2 regions of the Cohnella hashimotonis genome follow, and region 2 is predicted to be linked to the other one. Evidence: riboswitches for the same ligand, from Rfam matches in the RefSeq annotation. Region 2 holds a riboswitch; the other holds the start of a gene.

Region 1 (9,816 bases), 5.3 Mb from region 2:
CTTTGCTGTTACGCCGCTTTCGTATTAAATCCGTATGCCATACAATGAACCTCCATCAACCCGGTACCATGCGTCCAGTCGGTATTGTTGTTCTCCCGGCCCGCTGAAGGAATGCACGCGGTACGCTAACTTCCCCGGAACGCTGGTGGAATACAGGATTTTTCCTTCTTGAATGGAGTAAAGATAATGAATGCCATCAACCTTTATCGCGACCGTGCCGTCTTTAATCCCTCGTGTTTGGTAGAGCGCCTCCCCTTCACCGGCCCATTGGTTTACAACCGCACCATTTTTCCATTCATATGTCATAAACGCGCCATTAAGCTTTACCGTATAAACCACGCCTTCGGCGGTTAACGTGGCTTTCGTTATCGTGCCATCGGACCCGGCGGCATCGTACACTTTGAATTGGCTTTTATCGCTGCGGTTAAACAACCACAGCCCCGTATCGTCGCTTTGTTTCCACAATATGAACGATTGGTCAAAGTCGCTAATCGTACCGTCGAAGTGGTAAATCAATATTTCCGGCTTGGGCATCGGAGTATATTTAACAGCAATGATGGACTCGCTCTTCTTCACGCTTTGATTGCCGGCAGCATCGACCGCGACCAGCGAAAAGAGGTAGGACGCCTTCGGGGACAAACCTTGCACAACATAGCTGTTTACGGTCCCGTTCAGCGTGGTCAGCAGCGTATTGTTTTGATATAACAAGTACTTGTCCACACCCGACTCATCCGTGGCCGGCAGCCAATTCAGTTGTAACCTGGTTGATGTCACATGGGAAAACGTCAACACGTCTCCCTGCGGCCAAGTTGGTGCTGTCGTATCCGTCGGTGGCTGAGATTTTACCGTAAAAATCGTATCGCCCAACAAATAATGAAGCTGACCGTCTATCCATCTTACAACGCCGGCTTTGCCTGCAATCTGTACCGGGCTGCCCAACTGTTGGCTGTACCGATACCACTCGCTTCCATTTTCAAGAATGAGGGTACCTGTGTGATCTAATGCATGAATGATAGCTCCTGCATCCAAGTCAGTTGCCTGCGTCACCGTGCCTTCCGAGGAACGCAAATATAGCTGCTGCACATGATTGGCATTCGGCTTCTGATAGGCGATCCAGCCGTCGTTTACTTCATAGCCTTGATGCGGCTTTAATCTTTCCGTATTCGTTCCGTGAACGACTTCGGTCACCAGTCCATTCGCGTATTTCATCAAACTTCCGTCCTCTAAAGTAAACAGAATGTCCTCCCCGTCGGTCACTGGACCCCGCGGTGCCCCTGCATACGTAAAGGCTGTTGTCGTGCTGTCGGTCAGCGGATCATATCGTAAAATGGAGTCGCTTTGCCCACTGTTGCTATCCGGTTCAAGCAGGAGCTTGCCGTTCGGTTCCAGCTCAAAGTTGCGATCAACAGGGTATGTCACATTCCGGGTTGTCCCAAGTTCGGTATCGATCCAGCGAAGCGTCCCGGCGTCCGAAACGGCAGCATAGTTGCCTCTCGCCTGCCAGATCGAGCCGGATTCCACCGGAATCGACAGGAGCGTTTCCCCATTCCACCAGAACAGCTTCATTTCAAACCAGCCCGTATCGATTAGAAAAACGGCTCCCGCAGGCGTAAGCTTAAAACCTTCGGACCGGTCCGTCGTAACATGATTCAGCAGCACAGTCTCGGTGCCATCTGTGCGGTTTTTGACGATTAAGGTACCGTTCCGTATCAGCAACAGTCGAGAAGCGTCCGCATCCAGTATCTGCGCATCCGGTTGCCGTTCCAGCTCCGTCAGTTCAGGACTGGATTCGATATGAACGGTACGATAGACATTGACCCGGCGATTGTCTTCCCCGCTTGGGGTGCTGCCATCCGAAATCGAATAGTGAATATTCAGCGTCTTGCCGTCATACGGCGTAACGTCGAACACACGATCGAACCTCCCGGCCCCTTGATCGCTCTCGACGATAGAAGGGTATCGGAGGTCCTCTCCGATTTGTACGAAAAAAGATGGCTGAGCATGGTCGTCTTCGGCTTCGGCGATGACATGCATGCTATTATTGCGAATCACGGCATGATTGCTCGCAGGTTCCAATCGCGTAACGATTGGAGGTTCATCCCCATTTTCCGTTATGTATGCTTCGGTAGCGGCCTCAGCAACAGCGGCACGGAAGGACAGAAACAATGTCAGTATCAAGAACCCGCAAACCAAATGCATCATTCTACGATTCATTTCAATTCACTCCCTTGGACGTTTATACTAAAACGTACCATATTCAGGGAATTATGAAATTACTCTGACGAACCATATTTAGTAACTATTTGGTAGCCTTCGATCGATTAGGGGAGGATCTATCGTCCCGCGTCCGTTTCCCGCTATTGCCGTCGTGGGCGCAAACAAGCTGCCGATATGCTCGGCAGCTTGTTTTATGCCAACAGTACGATCACAAGCAATTCAAAAAGTACTAAAGTAAGAATTGCCGCATCACTGGGGCCAAAGAAGGCGCGTTGTCCTGGCGGAGAGGGAATCCTTAAATAAACGTGTCCGCTATCGACATGTGCGATTACGCCTTCGTAGGTATGGCCATCCAGGGTTTGAACGCGAACGCGACGGTTTAAATGGGAGTTGGATACTTGAAATATGCGATCCCTAATGGATCTTAAAGTAGAAGCTGCGTCAGGGTCTGCTTGAAATAATACTTTTTCATGAGTAGCTTGATAACTCATCACATGACCTCCGCAAATCCAAATTATCGCTTCGGTTCATGTTATGCATATGCCTATCTTTAAGTTCGTTCTTCGCTTTTTTACTTTTATTATGACTAATCGCTTAAATTCAAAGACTTTAATTCGTAAAGAACTTCCTTTACATCGCGATCAGGATTTAACGCTTTGATCATGTCGCCTGTAATGGATGCCCCATCATAAATTTTTACAACGATATCCAGGGGTAACGATAATTCAAAATACCCTTCTGCGAATTCGACAAAGTCTTCGGGTGTCTGGAATATACAACCAACCAGAAATTGTGAACCATCGCTTTCTCCCTCCGTGATCGCAACCTTTCCCTTACGCCAGTTCGATTCGCTGCTTTCACGCCAAATACAAAACGTCACAACGTCTTTTTCCATCGCATCGTCATCAAGTAAAGACAGTAATTGTGCCGGTACATCATCATATATTCCATCAAATACGCGATGTTCATCCTGGGCATAGGGACTTAACTCAGATTCATGATCGAACCCCTTCAATATACATCCGTCAGGGGAAAACAAAATATACATACGATCGCCGGCGCCATTATCGATTTTCGCCATGGAAACGTCCTCGGCCCAATCCTGATCAAAGCTATGATAGCGCAGCCAGTCCTCCTGACAAACAATCGTATTTAAAGCCGCTTGAATTTTCAATTGCTTTTTTAGTATGGCTGGTTCAGGCAGGAGGTCTAACACGGTCGCTTCCATTCATATTCAACCTTTCATTTTGTATTCGAAGCCGTTGGTTGTACTTCCTTAATGGCCGGGCCACCTGGATTAACGAGCAAGGTGTTTGCAGTAGCATTTGAAGCGGGAACGACGGTGATATTCGGCTGAATTGCCGGTTCAGATTCTCGGATTGAAAGTGTATAACCAAAGAATACCACGACCATTAAACAAATCGCTAATATGAATAGCATAGGAGTTTTAGCCATCTCTATACACTCCATTTCTGTTAAGTACTTCTAGTTAACTTTAATGTTTGACGTGAATTAAAGCCTTTAAGTTGCGCGTTTTAGGTGAAATCGTTCATCTGTAACCGATTCATTTGCTATCGGCTGAAACCGGTATAGAGATCACCCTCTGTCAATTTAATACCAGTCCGCCGTTTAATTTGAAAAATTTGTGCATGAGCTTATTGGATCACGCCAAAGCTTCTTCGCGTGTTGATGCGGGCGCAGAGAACATCATTCCGTTTTCGGAGTTCCTCAGAACGATACAATCCATTTTCGCAATTGCAATCAGCCCCTATGTTTATTGTAACGACTATCTTGCTCTCCTTCCAAATTTATACGTTTGATGTCGGGGGAAGTTGTGTGAATACGAGCCTAACTTATGGAAAAAAAGCAGCTTGCCGATTAAGGCAAACTGCTCCTGTGAGAGACGAAAATTGACTCATGAATCATTTATAAAACTTATCAAACGTCACCGTTTGTCCCGCTATGCTTGTATCGATAAGCCCGCATCAAGACAACCGTCGCCATCTCGCGCGTGACGGGGCCTTTTGGATCGAATCGGCCGCCTTGTCCTTGCATGAACGCGCTGGCCGCCACCGTCTGCACATCCGCATTTGCCCAGTCCGAGACGTTCCCCATATCGCTCAGTGGAATGGCCGGCGTTGCCGGTTTAAGATTCAAAGCCTTGACGATAACCGTAGCCAGCTGTTCGCGCGTAATCGCATCGTTCGGTTGGAAATATCCGTTATAGCCGTTCACCAATCCAGCGTGCGAAGCCGCGTTGACATAAGTGTAATACCACTTTGTCTCGGGAACGTCCTTGAAACTGCCTGCATTGCCGGACGTGGCGGTTAGCTCTTGAACGGAGACGAGCAGCTTCGCGAACTCGGCCCGCGTCAGATTGGCTTTTGGATTCAGCTTGCCGTTGCTTCCTTGTACGAATCCTCTTTCCACTGCGTCCTTCATCGAATCATAAGCCCAGCTTGAGATCGCGTTCGCGTCCGAGAACAGCTTACTCATGTCCATGTTCCCGCCGCTTTCGGCGCCTTCGATCGTGTAAGAGACGTAAGTGGTGAAGTGATTCGTTTTCACGATCAGGTTATCGCCTTTCACGAACGCATAAGCGACCTTTTCGGTTCCCTTCGTCGCTGCGGCACCTTGCGCGTCGTCGGCGTATAAAGGAATGGAAGTCCATTTTCCATCCTCAATGTAACCAACCTTCCGATCCTTTGCGTTTTTGAATGTGATGGTTACCGGCGATGAAAAGAGGAAAGATTCATCCTTCGCCCCTAGAACGAAGGCACTGTCGATCTTCTTCAACCGTTCGGTGGAGGCAAGTCCGCCTCGAACAAGCGTCTGAAGCCCGCTTTCCGTCGGATCAAGCTTCGTGAAAAGCTCGATGGCGCTTTCGCCTTTCACCAATGCCTCGTGTTCGGGGATTTCAAGCGTAAGATCGCCGCGTTTCACCGTTATCTTAGGCATATCTTTCAATACAGCATTTAGATCGAGAAAGACCTTAGGCTGGATATCCGGAATATTGACCAGGATTCCATTTGAATAAGATTTACCGGCTTCCACTGCGAAAACAAAATCTTTCGTCGCATTATCGGGGACGTTGACCACCGTCGACTCCCCCGCTCCGCCTCCTGTACCGCTCGAATCGCCGTTGTAGGGATGTCCCAGATCGGCACCGAGATCGGTCGTATAGCGCCATTGTACGCTGTCCCCGTCTTTTAACTTATAAAGACTGGCACCGTAATCCGGATACGTTCCGTTGACGTTATACATCCAACCGCTGAGATTTCCGTGATCGAACTCGCCGTCGCCGGCGATCGATTGAACGTACACGCTATTGTATTTCGGATTGAATTCATATTTGTAGGCGATCTGCTTGCTATCCAGCACGCGCGATAGGACACTCCACACCGTGTCGTTTTCCTTAAGCTCGACACGCTCCGGCGCGACCACATACCCTTTGCCTATCGTATTTTTATCGATCGACAACGTTACGTGACCGGTTGTTCCGCCATTGCCACCGCCGGCAGATGGATCCGAGGACTTCTCGGCGTAGGCGACAAACTGGGTAAAATGCTTGGTTTTGACGATCAGATCTTCTCCGCTGTCGTACGCGTACTCGTCTTTGCCCGTTTCAATCCCGGCCGCTTCATCGGCGACCTTTTGAATCGTGTGGGCTTGATCGTTTTCAACGTATGCGGCGCTCTTTCCGTTCAAGCCTGTGAAGGTCAGCGTGATAAACCTGTCGAACGTCACTCGATCCGTTCCGCCCATCGCGAACGCCTTCGCAATGGAATCCAGCTTCATGCCGCTTGCCACGATGCCGCCGATCTTCTCTTTTAGCGTCAGGTCTGACGCGTCGATTGTCGTGAGCAGCTCTACCTTGGACGGATCGCCGCTCTTGATCAATGTGTTTTGCGGAATGAACGCGGACACGTTGCCCTTCGTTACGGATAACGCGGGAAGATTGCTGTCCGCCGCCGTATTCAGGCTAACCTTCGATTCGGAATCCGCCGGAATCGTAACCTTTACTTGCTTGTTTTGGTCGTAAGGATATAGCGTAAGGCTGTAATCGTTCGTGTCCAGCGGGATATCGACGACCGGCGTCAAGCCGTCCGGCAGCGGCAAATCTATTACTTTTGGTGCTGCGGGATCGACGGCATCCGTCATATCGTACAGCCGATTCTCGCTTTTCGTATATCGAGCGTATGCGATGAGCGCATAGGTGCCCTGGTCGGTCGCCATGCTGTCTACTTTGCCAGTCAGTACGTGCTTGAAGCCGCCATCGGGAGCGCCAAAAGACAATAACGCCTCCAGAACGGACATGTCTTGCTTGACGAATCGCGCATCCGTCGCCGAATCGATGCCCAGAGCGGATAGCGCCGTAACGACCTGCGCGATGCTTTCGCTACTGGTGCTTCCAAAGTTCGTAAAGCTGCCCAGGTTATTCTGCTTCGCGGACAGCCAGACGATCGCCCGATCGACCGCCGCCCGTACCGAGTCGTCTGACGCGTAGTACGGCGCAAGCGCCTGCATCGCCATGGCGGTCAAGTCGACGTCGGCCGTAACCGTGCTAAAGCCCCAGCCGCCGGCTTGCTCGGTGCCTTTTTTCACTTCATTGTTCAGAATATATTGAATAAGGTTTTCTCGGGTCGCTTGTTTCTTGCCTTGCGCGGCGGCCGGGAACGCGTAGCCTCGCGTATCCATCGCGATCAGCGCCCAGATCGGACCGTTGATGCCTTGCTTAAGGACATAATCGTAATCGGACAACGCCTGCGTTGCGTCAAATCCCGCGACATGATGCGGATCCTTCGCTATCGAAGCCAGTCCGACAATAAGACGCGAATGTTCCGTGCTCTTGCTCTTATCAAGTATGCCATCGTTCTGAGCGACTAACGGAGCTATTTTCGCAACGACATTATCGTAATACTTCGCATAATAGCTTGCAGGCATATCATATTGCCCACGCGCGAGCGACAGTACCGACCATTCGCCCCCGAGCGTTCCGAAGGTCGGTTCCTTCACCGTATTCGCAATCCAAGCGAGGTTTTTACCGAGCTGTTCTCCGACGATGCCCGACAGACCATAGTAAACCGTCAACGTCCGAAGCGCAGTATTGCCAGCAAGATCCTGAGCGGTAACGACGATCGTATTGGCGCCGACGACCAGGTTGGCCGTATATTGGCCGTCTTTTGGCATAAGGGCGGTGCCATTCAGGGTCACTGTCGGGACGATGCCCGGCGTGCCCGCATCGGTTGCGGTTACTTGAAAGCTAAGTTGTTTCGCGTGTAGAAAAGACTGGTCTTCGATGCCGGCGATCGCGAGCTCCGGCTTGACGACGTCCCAACCGAGTCCGTCCGCCAGTTCCGTTAACGCCCGGTCGACGCTATCTTGTGTGCTCTCGATATTTTCAAGCACTTCGTACGCATGCGTATACGAGGCGGCAATCGCCGGATCGGAAAGCAGCGTATCTCTGGTCGGATCTCCATTGACCTTGCCGATCAGTGCCGTCAATTCATCCTTATCGGCAGAATCGATATAGCCGCTGCCATCTGAATAGTCCAGATCCGCGCCGTAGCCCCACACCGTGAACTGCGTGCGGACGACGTCGCCGTCATGGGGAAGGTAAGCCGACAATCCGACCGGCGGGAATTCCCCGTTGACTTCGTACATCCAGCCTGACATCGGCGTATAGTCAAATTCGCCGAGCCATTCGGAATCCTGCCGCCCGCCGAGCGTCTCATTGCCTAACGCGATTTGTTCGAGTATGTAGTCCGGCACATGCGCTTCTTGCACCGAGTCTCGTACATCGGATAAATAAAAGGCGCCGTCGACAGTCCCTGTATGCTTGATATTTTCTTCGCCCAAAACCCGGGCGATTACGGCCGCGCCGTTCTCTCCGGTATAAAAGGGTACGCGGGTAGGCTCCAGCTTGTAACCTTGACCCAGCGTAAATTTCTCGACTGTCAACGTAATATAACCTTCGAGCGCGCCTGCCGCAGCAGCAACGCCGGTCGTTTTCGCGCCCGCCGCAAACAACGAAAATGCGACGCTTAGCGCGAGCATCCAGGCCGTTATTTTTCTCATCATAGTGAACGATCCCTGCTTCCCATTCATTTTACTTGCCAGTTCGCGTGTGGACGCAATAAAAAGAACCTCTTAACGGAATCGTCAAGAGGTTTTAAAGAGAGATCGCCAAATAAACGGGCAGACTCAATTCAAACACCCCCTATCGCTCGTAGAGTTGTCGGTGTCCATTTCCGGCAGGTCTTCTGGCTTGAGAATCATCGATTTATGCCGCCTTCCCGGAACATCCAGTGGCGTATGGCATAAAGCTCATCTCTTACAGCGGCGGGACCGCGCGGGAATTGCACCCGCTTCCCTTTTAACCCATCTCTAACTTTCGTAATGCAAGTCATGACGGGCACCTGAAATGAAATATTCAATTAGACTTGACCATCATAGCGGAATATATGGCCTTTGTCATGGTGGGATTATGGCGTTTTTATGAATACCGCAAAACAGCCCGAAGATCATTCGTCTTCAGGCTGATCTTTGATTCTCGCCTATCCGACTTACAGACGCCAGTCAGGCAGCATCGACTTCGTATCTTGCAGCATGCGGTCAAACAATTGTTCCGCACGATCGCGCGGTATCGACACCAGCGGATCGTTCAGAAATGCCTCTAGCGCCAGGCCTTTATCCTTCTTCAGCGCGGCCTGCAGCGTCATTTCCTGATTCGCGATATGGCGCAGCACCATCGCGGGTTAATCACGATGAAGCTGCTGCTTCAGCCGCTGATCGAGAACAGTATCTACCATGGACTTCGAGAAAAGCCCGGCGGCGGATCGATCAAAGTGAAAATATTGCGTCGCGCAGATGCGCTTCGAATTACGGTGATCGACAACGGCCTTGGCATGGAGCATGCACGCTTGTCCGAGATCCGACGGCGCCTACGCCAACCGGACGATGCGGCAGCCCATATCGGCTTGCGCAACACGCACAAACGGCTGGCGCTTATGTACAACGAGAGGAGTCAGTTTCGCATCCTCAGCAAGCCCGGCTTGGGTACGGTGGTGTCCATTGTCATTCCGGTGGCTCCGCCGGCTCGCAGATGAACTTTGCCTGAAACTAACGCTATCGAGTAATGTAAAAAGAGCCCGTTCGGGCTCTTTTCTTGCGTTACTCGTCCAATGCTTTGGCCAACACGTCCCCGTGAAACAGAGCGATAAAAAGCAGACCATCATGAAGATATATACCGCTGGCGTCGTCAGACAACGCCAGTAATTCTCTGCTTTCCCCGGTGCCGGAATCAAGCTCGAGGAGCGTTTTGTCCGCGGCTACATAAAGCTTGCCGTTACTGGCCGCTAAGTTCGATAGATGCCAGTCCGTCAGGTATTGGTCAAAGGATACCGTCCATTTTTGTTCGCCTGTTTTGGCGTCAAGGGCATGGACGGCGTTTGAAGTAGTTGTATAGACGGTGTCTCCATCTAACAGCGGATAAGAAGTTACTTTATCCGTGCGGGTTTCCCATACAAGACTTCCGCTTTTCCGGTCGATACCGTACACGTTGCCGTCCCAACTGCCGATGATGACAAGGTTAGCGTA
Region 2 (9,816 bases):
TGATCAGCGGCGGGCGCTTCGGCTTTCGAGCAGTCCGTACTTTTTGCGGATGCGATCGAGCAGCCGTACCCAGCTGAGGCCGAAGAAGCCGAGGAACAGCACGTTCGCCGCCGCGTGAGCGAGATCGAAGTAGAAGCTCTGGGCGTATGTGATCAGGAAGAGCTGCCAGCCGAAGGCGTCGGGGAGGCTGAGCAGCGACCACACGTTCATGATCCAGCCGAAAAGGAAGCCCCAGACGAGGCCGAAGGCGCACAGGCCGATCCGCGACTTCATGAAGCGCGTATGGCGCAGCCAGCCGGCCGAGGCGCCGACCATGCCCCAGGCGAACATTTGCCAGGGCGTCCAGGGGCCCTGACCGAGGAACAGATTCGAGGCGAGCGCGGCGACCGCCCCGACGATGAAGCCGGCTTCGCTGCCGAAGACGAGCGCAGCGACGATAACGACGAAGGACGTAGGCTTAAAGCTCGGCAGCGGCGCGAACGCGATCCGTCCCAGCGCAGCGACGGCCGCCATCGCGGCCAGCATCGCGATCTCGCGCGGCTCGAGCCTGCGCCGTTCGAAGCGGACGAATAGCGGCGCCATGGCCAGCGTCATCGCGACGGCCGACAGGAGCAGGTAGTGGCCGTCCCAGATCGCCGAAGCGACGGCCAGGCCGGCGGCGAGGAGAATGGCGGCGATCAGGAGCGCGCGGCTTCGCTTGTCCATCTGCGCATAACCTCCTCCGCCGTAACGGCGTCCGGATACCGGTGCCTGACCGCCCGGTTTACGGCTGTCGTGTAAAAATAGTTGCCGCCGAAGAAGAGCGGCGGCTCCGCGGCGGCGGCGATCTCTCCGTCGTAGAGCAGGGCGCACCGGTCGGCGTGGCGGGCGGCGAATTCGGCGTCGTGCGTCACCATGACGATCGTCATGCCTTCCTCGCGCAGCTGCAGGAGGAGAGCTGCGAAGGCTTCCTTGGCATCGGGATCGAGCCCCTTGGTCGGCTCGTCGATGCAGAGGATGTCCGGGCGCGGGAGAAGGGCGAGCGCGAGCGCCAGCTTCTGCTGCTGGCCGCCGCTGAGATCGTGCGGATGCCGGTCCGATAGCGCGCCGAGATCGAACGCCTCCGTCCAATGCGCGATCTCGGCGGCGGCCGCGCCGCCCCTGTATCCGGCGTGCTCGGCCTCTCTCTCGAATTCTTCGCGTACGGTGTCGCTGCTGAAGTAGAGCATCGGGTTTTGCGCGAGATAGCCGAGCTTGCGTCCCGGCGCGATCGCGATCTTGCCGCGCTGCGGCTTGCGCAAGCCCGCCATGAGCTGCAGCAGCGTGGACTTGCCCGCGCCGTTGCCGCCAAGGATGGCGAGCAGCTCGCCTTCGCGCACTTGGAGACTCAACTTGCGCAGAACATCGGGGAGGTCGCGCTCGAAGCGGTAGGTAAGCTCGCGACAGGACAGCGCTTCGGCGAAGCCTTGGGCGCCTTGGCGGGCTGACAAGCGAAGCAGGCTGCGCAGCTGGGAGACGCCGCTTGAAGCCGGCGGCCGGCGGGTCTCTGCGCCGTCCGCGGACGCCTGTCCGTGCGGACCGCCTGCCATAGGCGCATGGTCTGCCGGTCCGTCCGAAGCCGCGCGTTCCTCGGCCAGCCGGTCGAGCGCGGCGACCGCCTCGCGCACGGTAAGCGGTAGCGGCGTGTCCGGCGCGGCCGCCGTTCGATCCGCGGCGCCAGTACCTGCGTCGTCTAGCGCGGCGAGCAATCTGGCGACGGACGGCACGTACAGCCGCTCGCGCGGATCGTCGGTCGCCCAGATCCGCCTGCAGACTTCGCCGGGCGAGCCGTCATGCCGGATTCGGCCGTCCGCCATGACGACCAGCCGGTCCGCAAGCGGCAAAATGTCGTCCAGCCGATGCTCGCTCGCGATGACCGTCACGCCGAACTCCTCGTTCAGCCGGCGCAGCAGATGCACGAACTCGCGGGCGGCGACGGGATCGAGCTGGGACGTCGGCTCGTCGAGAAGCAGCAGACGCGGCTGGAGCAGGAGCACGGACGCCAGGTTCACGAGCTGGGTCTGTCCGCCGGAGAGCTCGTGCACGGAGCGCTGCATGAGCGGCTCCAGCCCGAAGAAGCTGGACAGCTCGGCCAGCCGCTGACGCATGACGACCTGCGGAAAGCCTCTGTTTTCCATCGAGAATGCCAGCTCGTGCCATACCGTATCCATCACGATCTGGCTCTCGGGATGCTGGAAGACAAAGCCGATCTCTTCGGCCGCGCGCCCGTCCGGCAGCGCAGCCAGCGGCCAGCCATCATAGCGCACGCTGCCGGACAGATCGCCGACGGGCGCAAGCTCGCGCTTGAAGTGGCGGAGCAGCGTCGTTTTGCCGGAGCCGGAAGCCCCGCACAGCACGACGAACTCGCCTTTGCGTATGGACAGGTCCACTTCCGTCAGCGCAGGCTGGGCCGCGTCCGGATAGCGGAAGGTCAGGCGCTGCGCCGCGACGATCTCCATCGGTATCTCTCCCTCGTTTCGAATACGATCGGCATGCCTACGAAAAGCGCGAATATCGCGAAATGAATCCATTCAAAGGACCCGAGCCGGAGCGTCTCCATCCGCGGGAAAAGCGTGAGCAGGCCCCACCCCTCCCGCCAGCCCGCGAGCGCGAGCAGCAGCAGCAAGCCGAGTATGGCGAGCGTCGCCCGGTCGCGGCGATCCATTCGGTACGGGTAAAAGGCGGTCCGCTTGGCCGTGCCGTAGCCGCGCGCTTTCATCGAATCGCCGGTGCGCATCGCGTCCTCAAGCGACCAGGTCATCAGGATGCGAAGCAGCAGCGCGCCGTTCCGCAATCTGCGAATCGGACCGCCGGTCCGCATGTCGATGCCGCGCGACCGCTGGATCAGCTCGATCTGCTTGAACCTGCGGGCGAACAGCGGGATAAACCGCAGCGTCATCCAGGCGTGCAGGGCCGTCTGGGGCAGAATGGCGGAGAACAAGTACATGAACTTGTCCGTCGTCATCACCACGCGATAGGAGACGAACATCAGCAGCACGGCGAGGATGGTCATCATCGTCATGACGCCGTAGAGGACGGCCTCAAGCGTGATCGGCTGATCCATCATATAAAAAAGAATATGCCGTCCGCGGTGGGACAGCAGCGGATTGACGATCGCGAACAGCCCGCCGATCAGCAAGTAGTAGGGAAGCGAGCGCGCCAGAATCCGGCCCTGCCGCTGCAGAAGCAGGAGCGCTGTCAGCAGAACGAGCGACGCCAATTGGTAGACGGGATGAGTCAGCATCAGTCCGAGCAGGATCACGCCGGCGTAATAGATGAAGCAGACGAGCGGATGGAGGCCGGCAAAACCGCCTGCGTTCACGACCCTGTCTCCGTGCCGTCCGTGCCTTTTCCGACATCCTTGCCCATGTCGAGCGTATACAGCCATTCTACGACGTCGCCGGGTTTCAGCTTGTAAGCGCCCGCGCTCTTGCCCGGAAATTCCCCGTTCACGCGGAACAGCCAGCCGCTCTTCGCGCCCTTGTCGAACTCGTATAAATTATCGATGCCTTCTACATAAGCGGCCGCGCCGCTGCCTTGATACTCCATTTGCATCTTGCGGCTGCGGGTCGCGCGCTTCAGCGCGTCGAGCACGCTGTCCCCGGACTTGAGCTCGACCGCGGCGGGAGACAGGATCGTGCCTGTATCGCTGTCGCCCACAATCGAAAGGGTGATTTCGGCCTTTTGCGGCGCCTGGGTCGCAGCCGGGGAAGGGCTGGTCGTCGCTTGGCCGGACTGCGGAGGGGACGAAGGCTTGCCGCCGACGGTCCCGTTAGGCGTAGGCGACGTTGTCGGCGTGGCGACGGGGGCAGAGGCTTCAGGTTGTGCCGAAGCCGAGCCGGCATTGGCAGTCGCCGGCGGTATCCGGCCGCCGGAAGGCTTGGCAGTACCGGCGGTGGACGCGGCGCCTGGCGTGGCCGTCGGGCTGGCGCCGTCGGGCATGACGCCAGGCGTCGTTGTGTTGCCCGTCGCCGTTGCGGAAGCCTGCGCGCTTGCATGCGGGCTTGCTTTCGGGTCTGCTTGCGGGCTTGCCGAGGACTCGGCGACTCCTGGCTGCCGTGTCTGTGCCGCCGGTGATGACGGAGCGAAGGCGCTCGACTGACCGGACGCCGCCCCGTCATCGGAGCCGGACCCGCCGCAGCCGGCGGCCATGAGCAGCGCGGCCAGCAGGACGAACAATGCCGCGAGCCGGCCCTTGCGAATTTGCTTCACTTCCAGTCCCTCCTTGCGTATGCGCATGCTGTCTATTTAGATGAAGCCAGATTTAGATTTTTAAGCCGGAGGGCGGTCACGGCAGCCATCTCGCGGGTTACGGTGCCCGACGGATCGAAGACGCCGGCGGCGCCAAGCAGAATGCCCTTGTTCGCGACCGCATTAACGTAAGGCAAGGAAGCCGCGCGAATGCTGGAGGCATCCCGCCAAGCCGTGCCGCTCTGCGACTCGGACAGGCCGAAGGCGCGGCCGATCATGACAGCCATCTGCTCGCGCGTGATCGGATCGCCGGGCTTGAAGGCCGTCGCCGATACGCCGTTGACGATGCCGGCGCGGGCGGCTTGCATGACGGCCCCATAGTACCAGGCGGACGGCTGGACGTCGGCGAACGAGACTTCGCCGGTCATGCCGGCGAAGCCGGGACCTTGCGCTGCGCTCAGCCTGTCGCCGGCCAGCCTGACAAGCAGGGCGGCGAACTCGGCGCGCGTGATGCCGCGCTTCGGTTCGAAACGAAGCGGAGAGGCGCTCGTGCCGGATAGCAGCTTGGCCGTGTAAGCTTGATGCACCGCATCTGAGGCCCATCCGGCGATCTGCCTTTCGTCCGCGAACCGTTCGGCGGCGATCCGGTACAGCCCGGGAGCTCCGTCCGCATAACGGTCGTATGCGACCAGCGCCAGCATCGCTTGCTCCGTCGCGATGGCGTCGGAAGCGCCGCCCGGCGTGTGCGCGAAGCCGCCTTCAGCCGTCCGATACGCCAGCAACGCTTCCAGCAGGCCTCCGCCGGCCTTGACGAAGTCAGCGCCGGCAGGATCGCGCCCCGCCGCGGTCAGGCCGATGACGACCTGCGCGGCCGTCTCGCTGTTTTCGTCGCGCTCGAGCTTGAAGCCGCCGTCCGTCAACTGGACGGACGAGAGATAGGCGACGGCGCGGCCGATCGCCGCAGCTACGGCGGCCGAGCTGTTGCCGCCTTGCACGGCAGCGCCGGCCCCGGCGGCGCCGCCTTCGGCGGCATTCGCGTAAGGCGCGAGCGCGGCCAGCGCCATCGCGGTAATGTCCGCGTTGCCGGCTTCGCCGGCGGCCAGCGGGAAGCTGCCGTCCGCGTTCTGCAGCGCGAGCAGCCAATCGACGAGCTTGGCGCGCGTCCAGACCGCGCCGACCGGGACGTCGTAGCCGCCGCTGTCGAGCGCGAGCAGCGCGAAGATCGGGCCGTTGGCGCCCTGGAGCGTCAGCTTGGCGTGGTTATACACCGCGGCCACGAGATCATAGCCCGCGAACGCGCGGGGATCGGCTCCGGCCGCCCGGACGGCGAGGACGATGCGTTCCAGGTCCGTCGCCTTGCGATACGCGCCGCCTGCGGCCTTCACCTGCGCAGCCAGCTCCGCAAGGTAGGCATCCGGAACGCCGCCTCCCGAGCGTCCGAGCGCGAAGGCTTCCCATTCGGACAGCCCGGCGGCAGGCTTGGCAAGCAGAAGCTTGCGGAGCGCCGCGACGTCGGCTTTGTAGGAGGGGCTCGATCCGTCGCCCCCATCCGGCTTGACGCCCGCATTCCCGCCGGAGCCGGAATTCGGAGCGCCTACGTCAGCGCCCAGATCGAGCGTATAGCGCCAGACGACCGAATCGCCCGGCTTCAGCCGGTACATGCTGGCGCTGCCGGCGGGATATAATCCGCCGACCTCGTACATCCAGCCGCTTTTCGGTCCGAGATCGAGCTCGGACAGTCCATCGATGCTGCTCACATAAAGCGTTTCGCCCGACCCGGAAGACTTGACCTTGCCCGGGAGCGTTCGCTCGAGCACGGAGTAGGCCGTATCCCCGTTCCGCAATTCGACCTGCGTCGCAGGAAGCAAGGTGCCGCGCTGGGCGTCTCCGACGACCGACAGCGTGACGGTGCCGGTTGCAGCGCCGTTGGCGTCGGTAACCGCAGCCGCGGCGGGAGCCGCCAGGCACACGGCCAACGCGACGATCAGCATGAGCGCCAGCGGCCAGGCGCGATATGATCTGAGCGAAGGGGATAAGGTGTGTTGAAATAAAGATCGGACGTTCGGCATGGATCGGACCTCGTTTCCGGTAAAGTGGCGGCAGCATGAGGGGGCGAGCGGCTGACGAGTGATCGAGCGGACGACAGTGTCGCTGTCGGTTAGCCGGTCGGACGACAGATCCGCGGCCAAGACGGCCAAGCGGACTACAAATCCGCTATATGGCCAAGAGCCGGCGAATAGAACGCATTAGCGGACCACAGATTCGCTAAAGGCATGATCGGCGGCACAAAAGGGCGCGATATTGAAAAATAAGAGATCCGGAGTCCGCAGAAAAGCGATAAAGTGTCTGGAAATCGAAATTAGCGGAAGCTCGGTCCGTTCGAATAGAGTAGACAGCGCGCGCCGACAATTCAAAAAGCCCCTGCCGTTAACAGGGGCTGACATGAAATACCACGCCAAAGTCGAGCCGCGCAAGCGTTTTTCGCAGCGCATTCTCTTCCTTTAGCCCCCGAAGAAAGAGAATCGACGTTCAAGGCAGGTCTCCTGGCTCTTGCCTCATCGCTGCGCGGCGCCTTCCCGTCCGCTTGGACAGTGGCAACAAGCCGCTTCGCTCCGCAATTACAGTGGCGGGACCGCGCCGGATTCGCACCGGCTTCCCTATTAAGCCCTTCCGCGCCGATCGCGCCGGGGCACCTTGCCGTCATTCGGCTATTCGATTCCTTCTCATGATAGACCCCCGTCGCCGCTTTGTCCATCGGGCGTGCCGAACAAGGCGATGAAGCGCTGCGCCGCGCGGGAGAGATAACGGTCCTTAAGCCAGACGAGCCCGACCTCCGACAGCAGGTCGGCGTCGCGGATCGCGCGGCATTCGATGCCCGCCAGCGGAAACGTCGACATGACGGACTTCGGCAGCAGCGCGGCGCCGAAGCCGTGGGCCACCAGCGTGAGCGCGATCGCCACGCTCGCGCATTCGCACAGAACGCGGGGGCTTAGCTCCGCGGCCGCGAAGGCGCGCATGATCGTCTCGTGCATGACGACCGTGCGATCCGTCTTTAGCGAGACGAGCGGAAAAGCCGCGAGCTCGGCAAGGGACAGCGGCTCCGTGCCGGCGCTGATCGCCGGTCCGCCCTGTGCCGGTCCGCCCTGCGCCGGTCCGCCCTGCCCCGGTCCGCCCTGCGCCTGCGCCGCGCCGTCCGCAGCTTTCCAGGCGCCCGTCGGCAGCAGCGCGACGATCGGGTCGGAAGGGAGAGGCCGAATCTCGTAGCGGTCCTCGCCGCCGGGCGCTTCGAACGGCAGCCGGGCGACGGCGATCTCGATCTCGCGCCGTTCCAGCCGTTCGCCGAGCAGATGGTGGTCGCCTTCGCTCAGCTTGAAGCTCACGTCCGGATACCGCTCCCTGAATCGGCCGAGCGGACCGGGAAGCAGCGACGTGCAGGACACGACGGCGCCGACCGACAGCACTCCGCGCACGCCCTCGTCCAGCTCCCGCACCTCCGCCACCGTCTCCTCCAGTTGTCGGAGCAATCCGGCGGAACGCTCGCGAAGACGCTCCCCGGCCGGCGTAAGCCGCAGCCGCCTGCCCGACCGGTCGAAGAGCGCGACGCCGAGCTCCTCCTCGATCAGCCGCATCTGCCGGCTTAGCGGCGGCTGCTCCATATGAAGCTTTTTGGCCGCGGAAGTGATCTGGCCTTCCTCGGCTACCGTCAAAAAATAACGCAGCTGCCTGACATCCATCGTTCCCGCACCTCGCTAGTTCTGTTTTCAGCATACTTTAAAGGTATGGTATTCGTACAAATCAGATATTTCAAATATATTTCCGTTCGCGTTATTCTACAAGCAACACTTTGCAGGAGGGAATGACGATGGAACGAAGCGGGCAGGAAAGCATGCCATTGCATGGAATCAGGGGGCTTCAAAGCAAGGTTCGCGAGCTGCAGGAGAGCCCGGGCGGGCTCGGTTTCGGACGTTATTTTACCGATCATATGCTGCTCATGGATTACGAGGAAGGCACCGGCTGGGGCGAGCCGCGGATCGTCCCCTACGGGCCGCTGCTGCTGGACCCGGCGTCGAAGGTCTTTCATTACGGACAGACGGTGTTCGAGGGCATGAAGGCGTTCAAGTGGAAGGATGGCCGGGCGAGGCTGTTCAGGCCGCTGGATCATGTCCGCCGGCTGAACCGCTCCTGCGCGCGCATGTGCGTGCCGGCGGTGGATGAAGCGCGGGTGTTGGGAGCGCTGCGGCGGCTCGTGACCGCGGACGCGGATTGGATTCCCGAAGCGCCCGGCACTTCGCTCTATATCCGTCCGTTCGTCGTCGCGACCGAGACGCAGCTCGGCGTGGCGCCTTCCCGGTCGTACGCGTTCGTCGCGATCTGCTCGCCGGTCGGCGCCTACTACGCGGAGGGCGTGCGTCCAGTCCCGATATATGTGGAAACGGAGCATGTGCGCGCGGTCGCCGGCGGCGTGGGAGACGCCAAGACGGCGGGGAACTATGCGGCGGGGCTCAAGGCGCAGGAGGCGGCTGCGCGGATGGGCTGCGCCCAGGTGCTGTGGCTGGACGGCGTCGAACGCGAATACGTCGAGGAAGTCGGGAGCATGAACGCGTTTTTCCGCTTCGGCGACGAGATCGTCACGCCGCCGCTCGGCGGCAGCATCCTGGCCGGGGTCACCCGGGATTCGGTCATTAGGCTGCTCCGGGGCTGGGGCGTATCCGTCAGCGAGCGTCCGGTCTCGATCGGCGAGGTAGCGGCGGGCTTGCGGGACGGCAAGCTGCGCGAGGCGTTCGGCACGGGCACCGCCGCGGTCGTCTCCCCGATCGGCAGCCTGCATTGGCGCGGAGAGCGGTTGACCGTCGGCGACGGGGAGCCCGGCGAGCTGTCGAAGCGGCTGTACGAGACGCTGTCGGGCATTCAACGCGGCGAGCTGCCGGATGCCTATGGCTGGATGGAGGTCGTGCCATCCGCGGCCGAATAGCCGGATCGTGGCGGACGGGGGTCCGGTGATGATATCATCGGAGTACCGGCCCTGGGGCCGGCCGTTCGACCATCAGCCAGAGAGAAGGTCTTTTTTCATATGATAACGCTCATCGTCCTGCTCGCCGTCGTACTGCTGCTGGCAGCGACCGTCTACGCGGTGCTCGCCTTGGATCCGGTATTCGGCGCCCAGGCTTACCGGGATCGCGGACATCGCCTTCACAAGTCTCCGCAATTCAAAGACGGCAAGTTCCGCTATCCGCTGCCGACCTCGATGGTGACGTCCGCGGCGGACTATCTGTCCATGCTCCGCGACTTCGCGAAGCGGCGGCCGAACGCGCGGCCTGCGCCCGGTCGTCTCCCCGTCGTGAAGCTCGACACGGCCGCGATCGGCCGTCCCGGGCCGCTCCGCGTCACCTGGTTCGGGCATTCCGCGTCGCTGCTCGAGATCGGCGGCTGCACGATTCTCCTCGATCCGATGCTGGGCCGCGCGCCGTCGCCATTTCCCCGCTTCGGCGGCAAGCGCTACGCCGATACGATGTCCTTCGAGATCGAGGCGCTGCCGCCCATCGACGCGGTTATCTTTTCGCACGACCATTACGACCATCTGGACTACGGCACCATACGCCGGCTGCA

What was found. A riboswitch is a leader RNA that binds a small molecule or an ion and turns the genes downstream of it on or off. The one in region 2 is predicted to bind cobalamin.
Region 1: another riboswitch for cobalamin. It lies ahead of KB449_RS12895 (S-layer homology domain-containing protein); the one in region 2 lies ahead of KB449_RS34025 (S-layer homology domain-containing protein).

Annotation. Positions count from the first base shown of each region.
Region 1 covers NZ_JAGRPV010000001.1:3,212,949-3,222,764, forward strand. The annotation lists gene KB449_RS12875 (fibronectin type III domain-containing protein) at 25-2,214, opposite strand; gene KB449_RS12880 (hypothetical protein) at 2,409-2,708, opposite strand; gene KB449_RS12885 (hypothetical protein) at 2,804-3,445, opposite strand; gene KB449_RS12890 (hypothetical protein) at 3,460-3,672, opposite strand; gene KB449_RS12895 (S-layer homology domain-containing protein) at 4,156-8,295, opposite strand; cobalamin riboswitch at 8,454-8,655, opposite strand; partial or broken gene KB449_RS12900 (family 4 glycosyl hydrolase) at 8,784-8,969, opposite strand; gene KB449_RS12905 (sensor histidine kinase) at 8,985-9,326, shown strand; gene KB449_RS12910 (outer membrane protein assembly factor BamB family protein) at 9,391-9,816, opposite strand, start outside.
Region 2 covers NZ_JAGRPV010000001.1:8,515,923-8,525,738, forward strand. The annotation lists gene KB449_RS34005 (ECF transporter S component) at 4-705, opposite strand; gene KB449_RS34010 (ABC transporter ATP-binding protein) at 678-2,477, opposite strand; gene KB449_RS34015 (energy-coupling factor transporter transmembrane component T) at 2,450-3,340, opposite strand; gene KB449_RS34020 (DUF4430 domain-containing protein) at 3,337-4,230, opposite strand; gene KB449_RS34025 (S-layer homology domain-containing protein) at 4,263-6,278, opposite strand; cobalamin riboswitch at 6,726-6,920, opposite strand; gene KB449_RS34030 (LysR family transcriptional regulator) at 6,933-7,943, opposite strand; gene KB449_RS34035 (branched-chain amino acid aminotransferase) at 8,096-9,181, shown strand; gene KB449_RS34040 (MBL fold metallo-hydrolase) at 9,281-9,816, shown strand, end outside.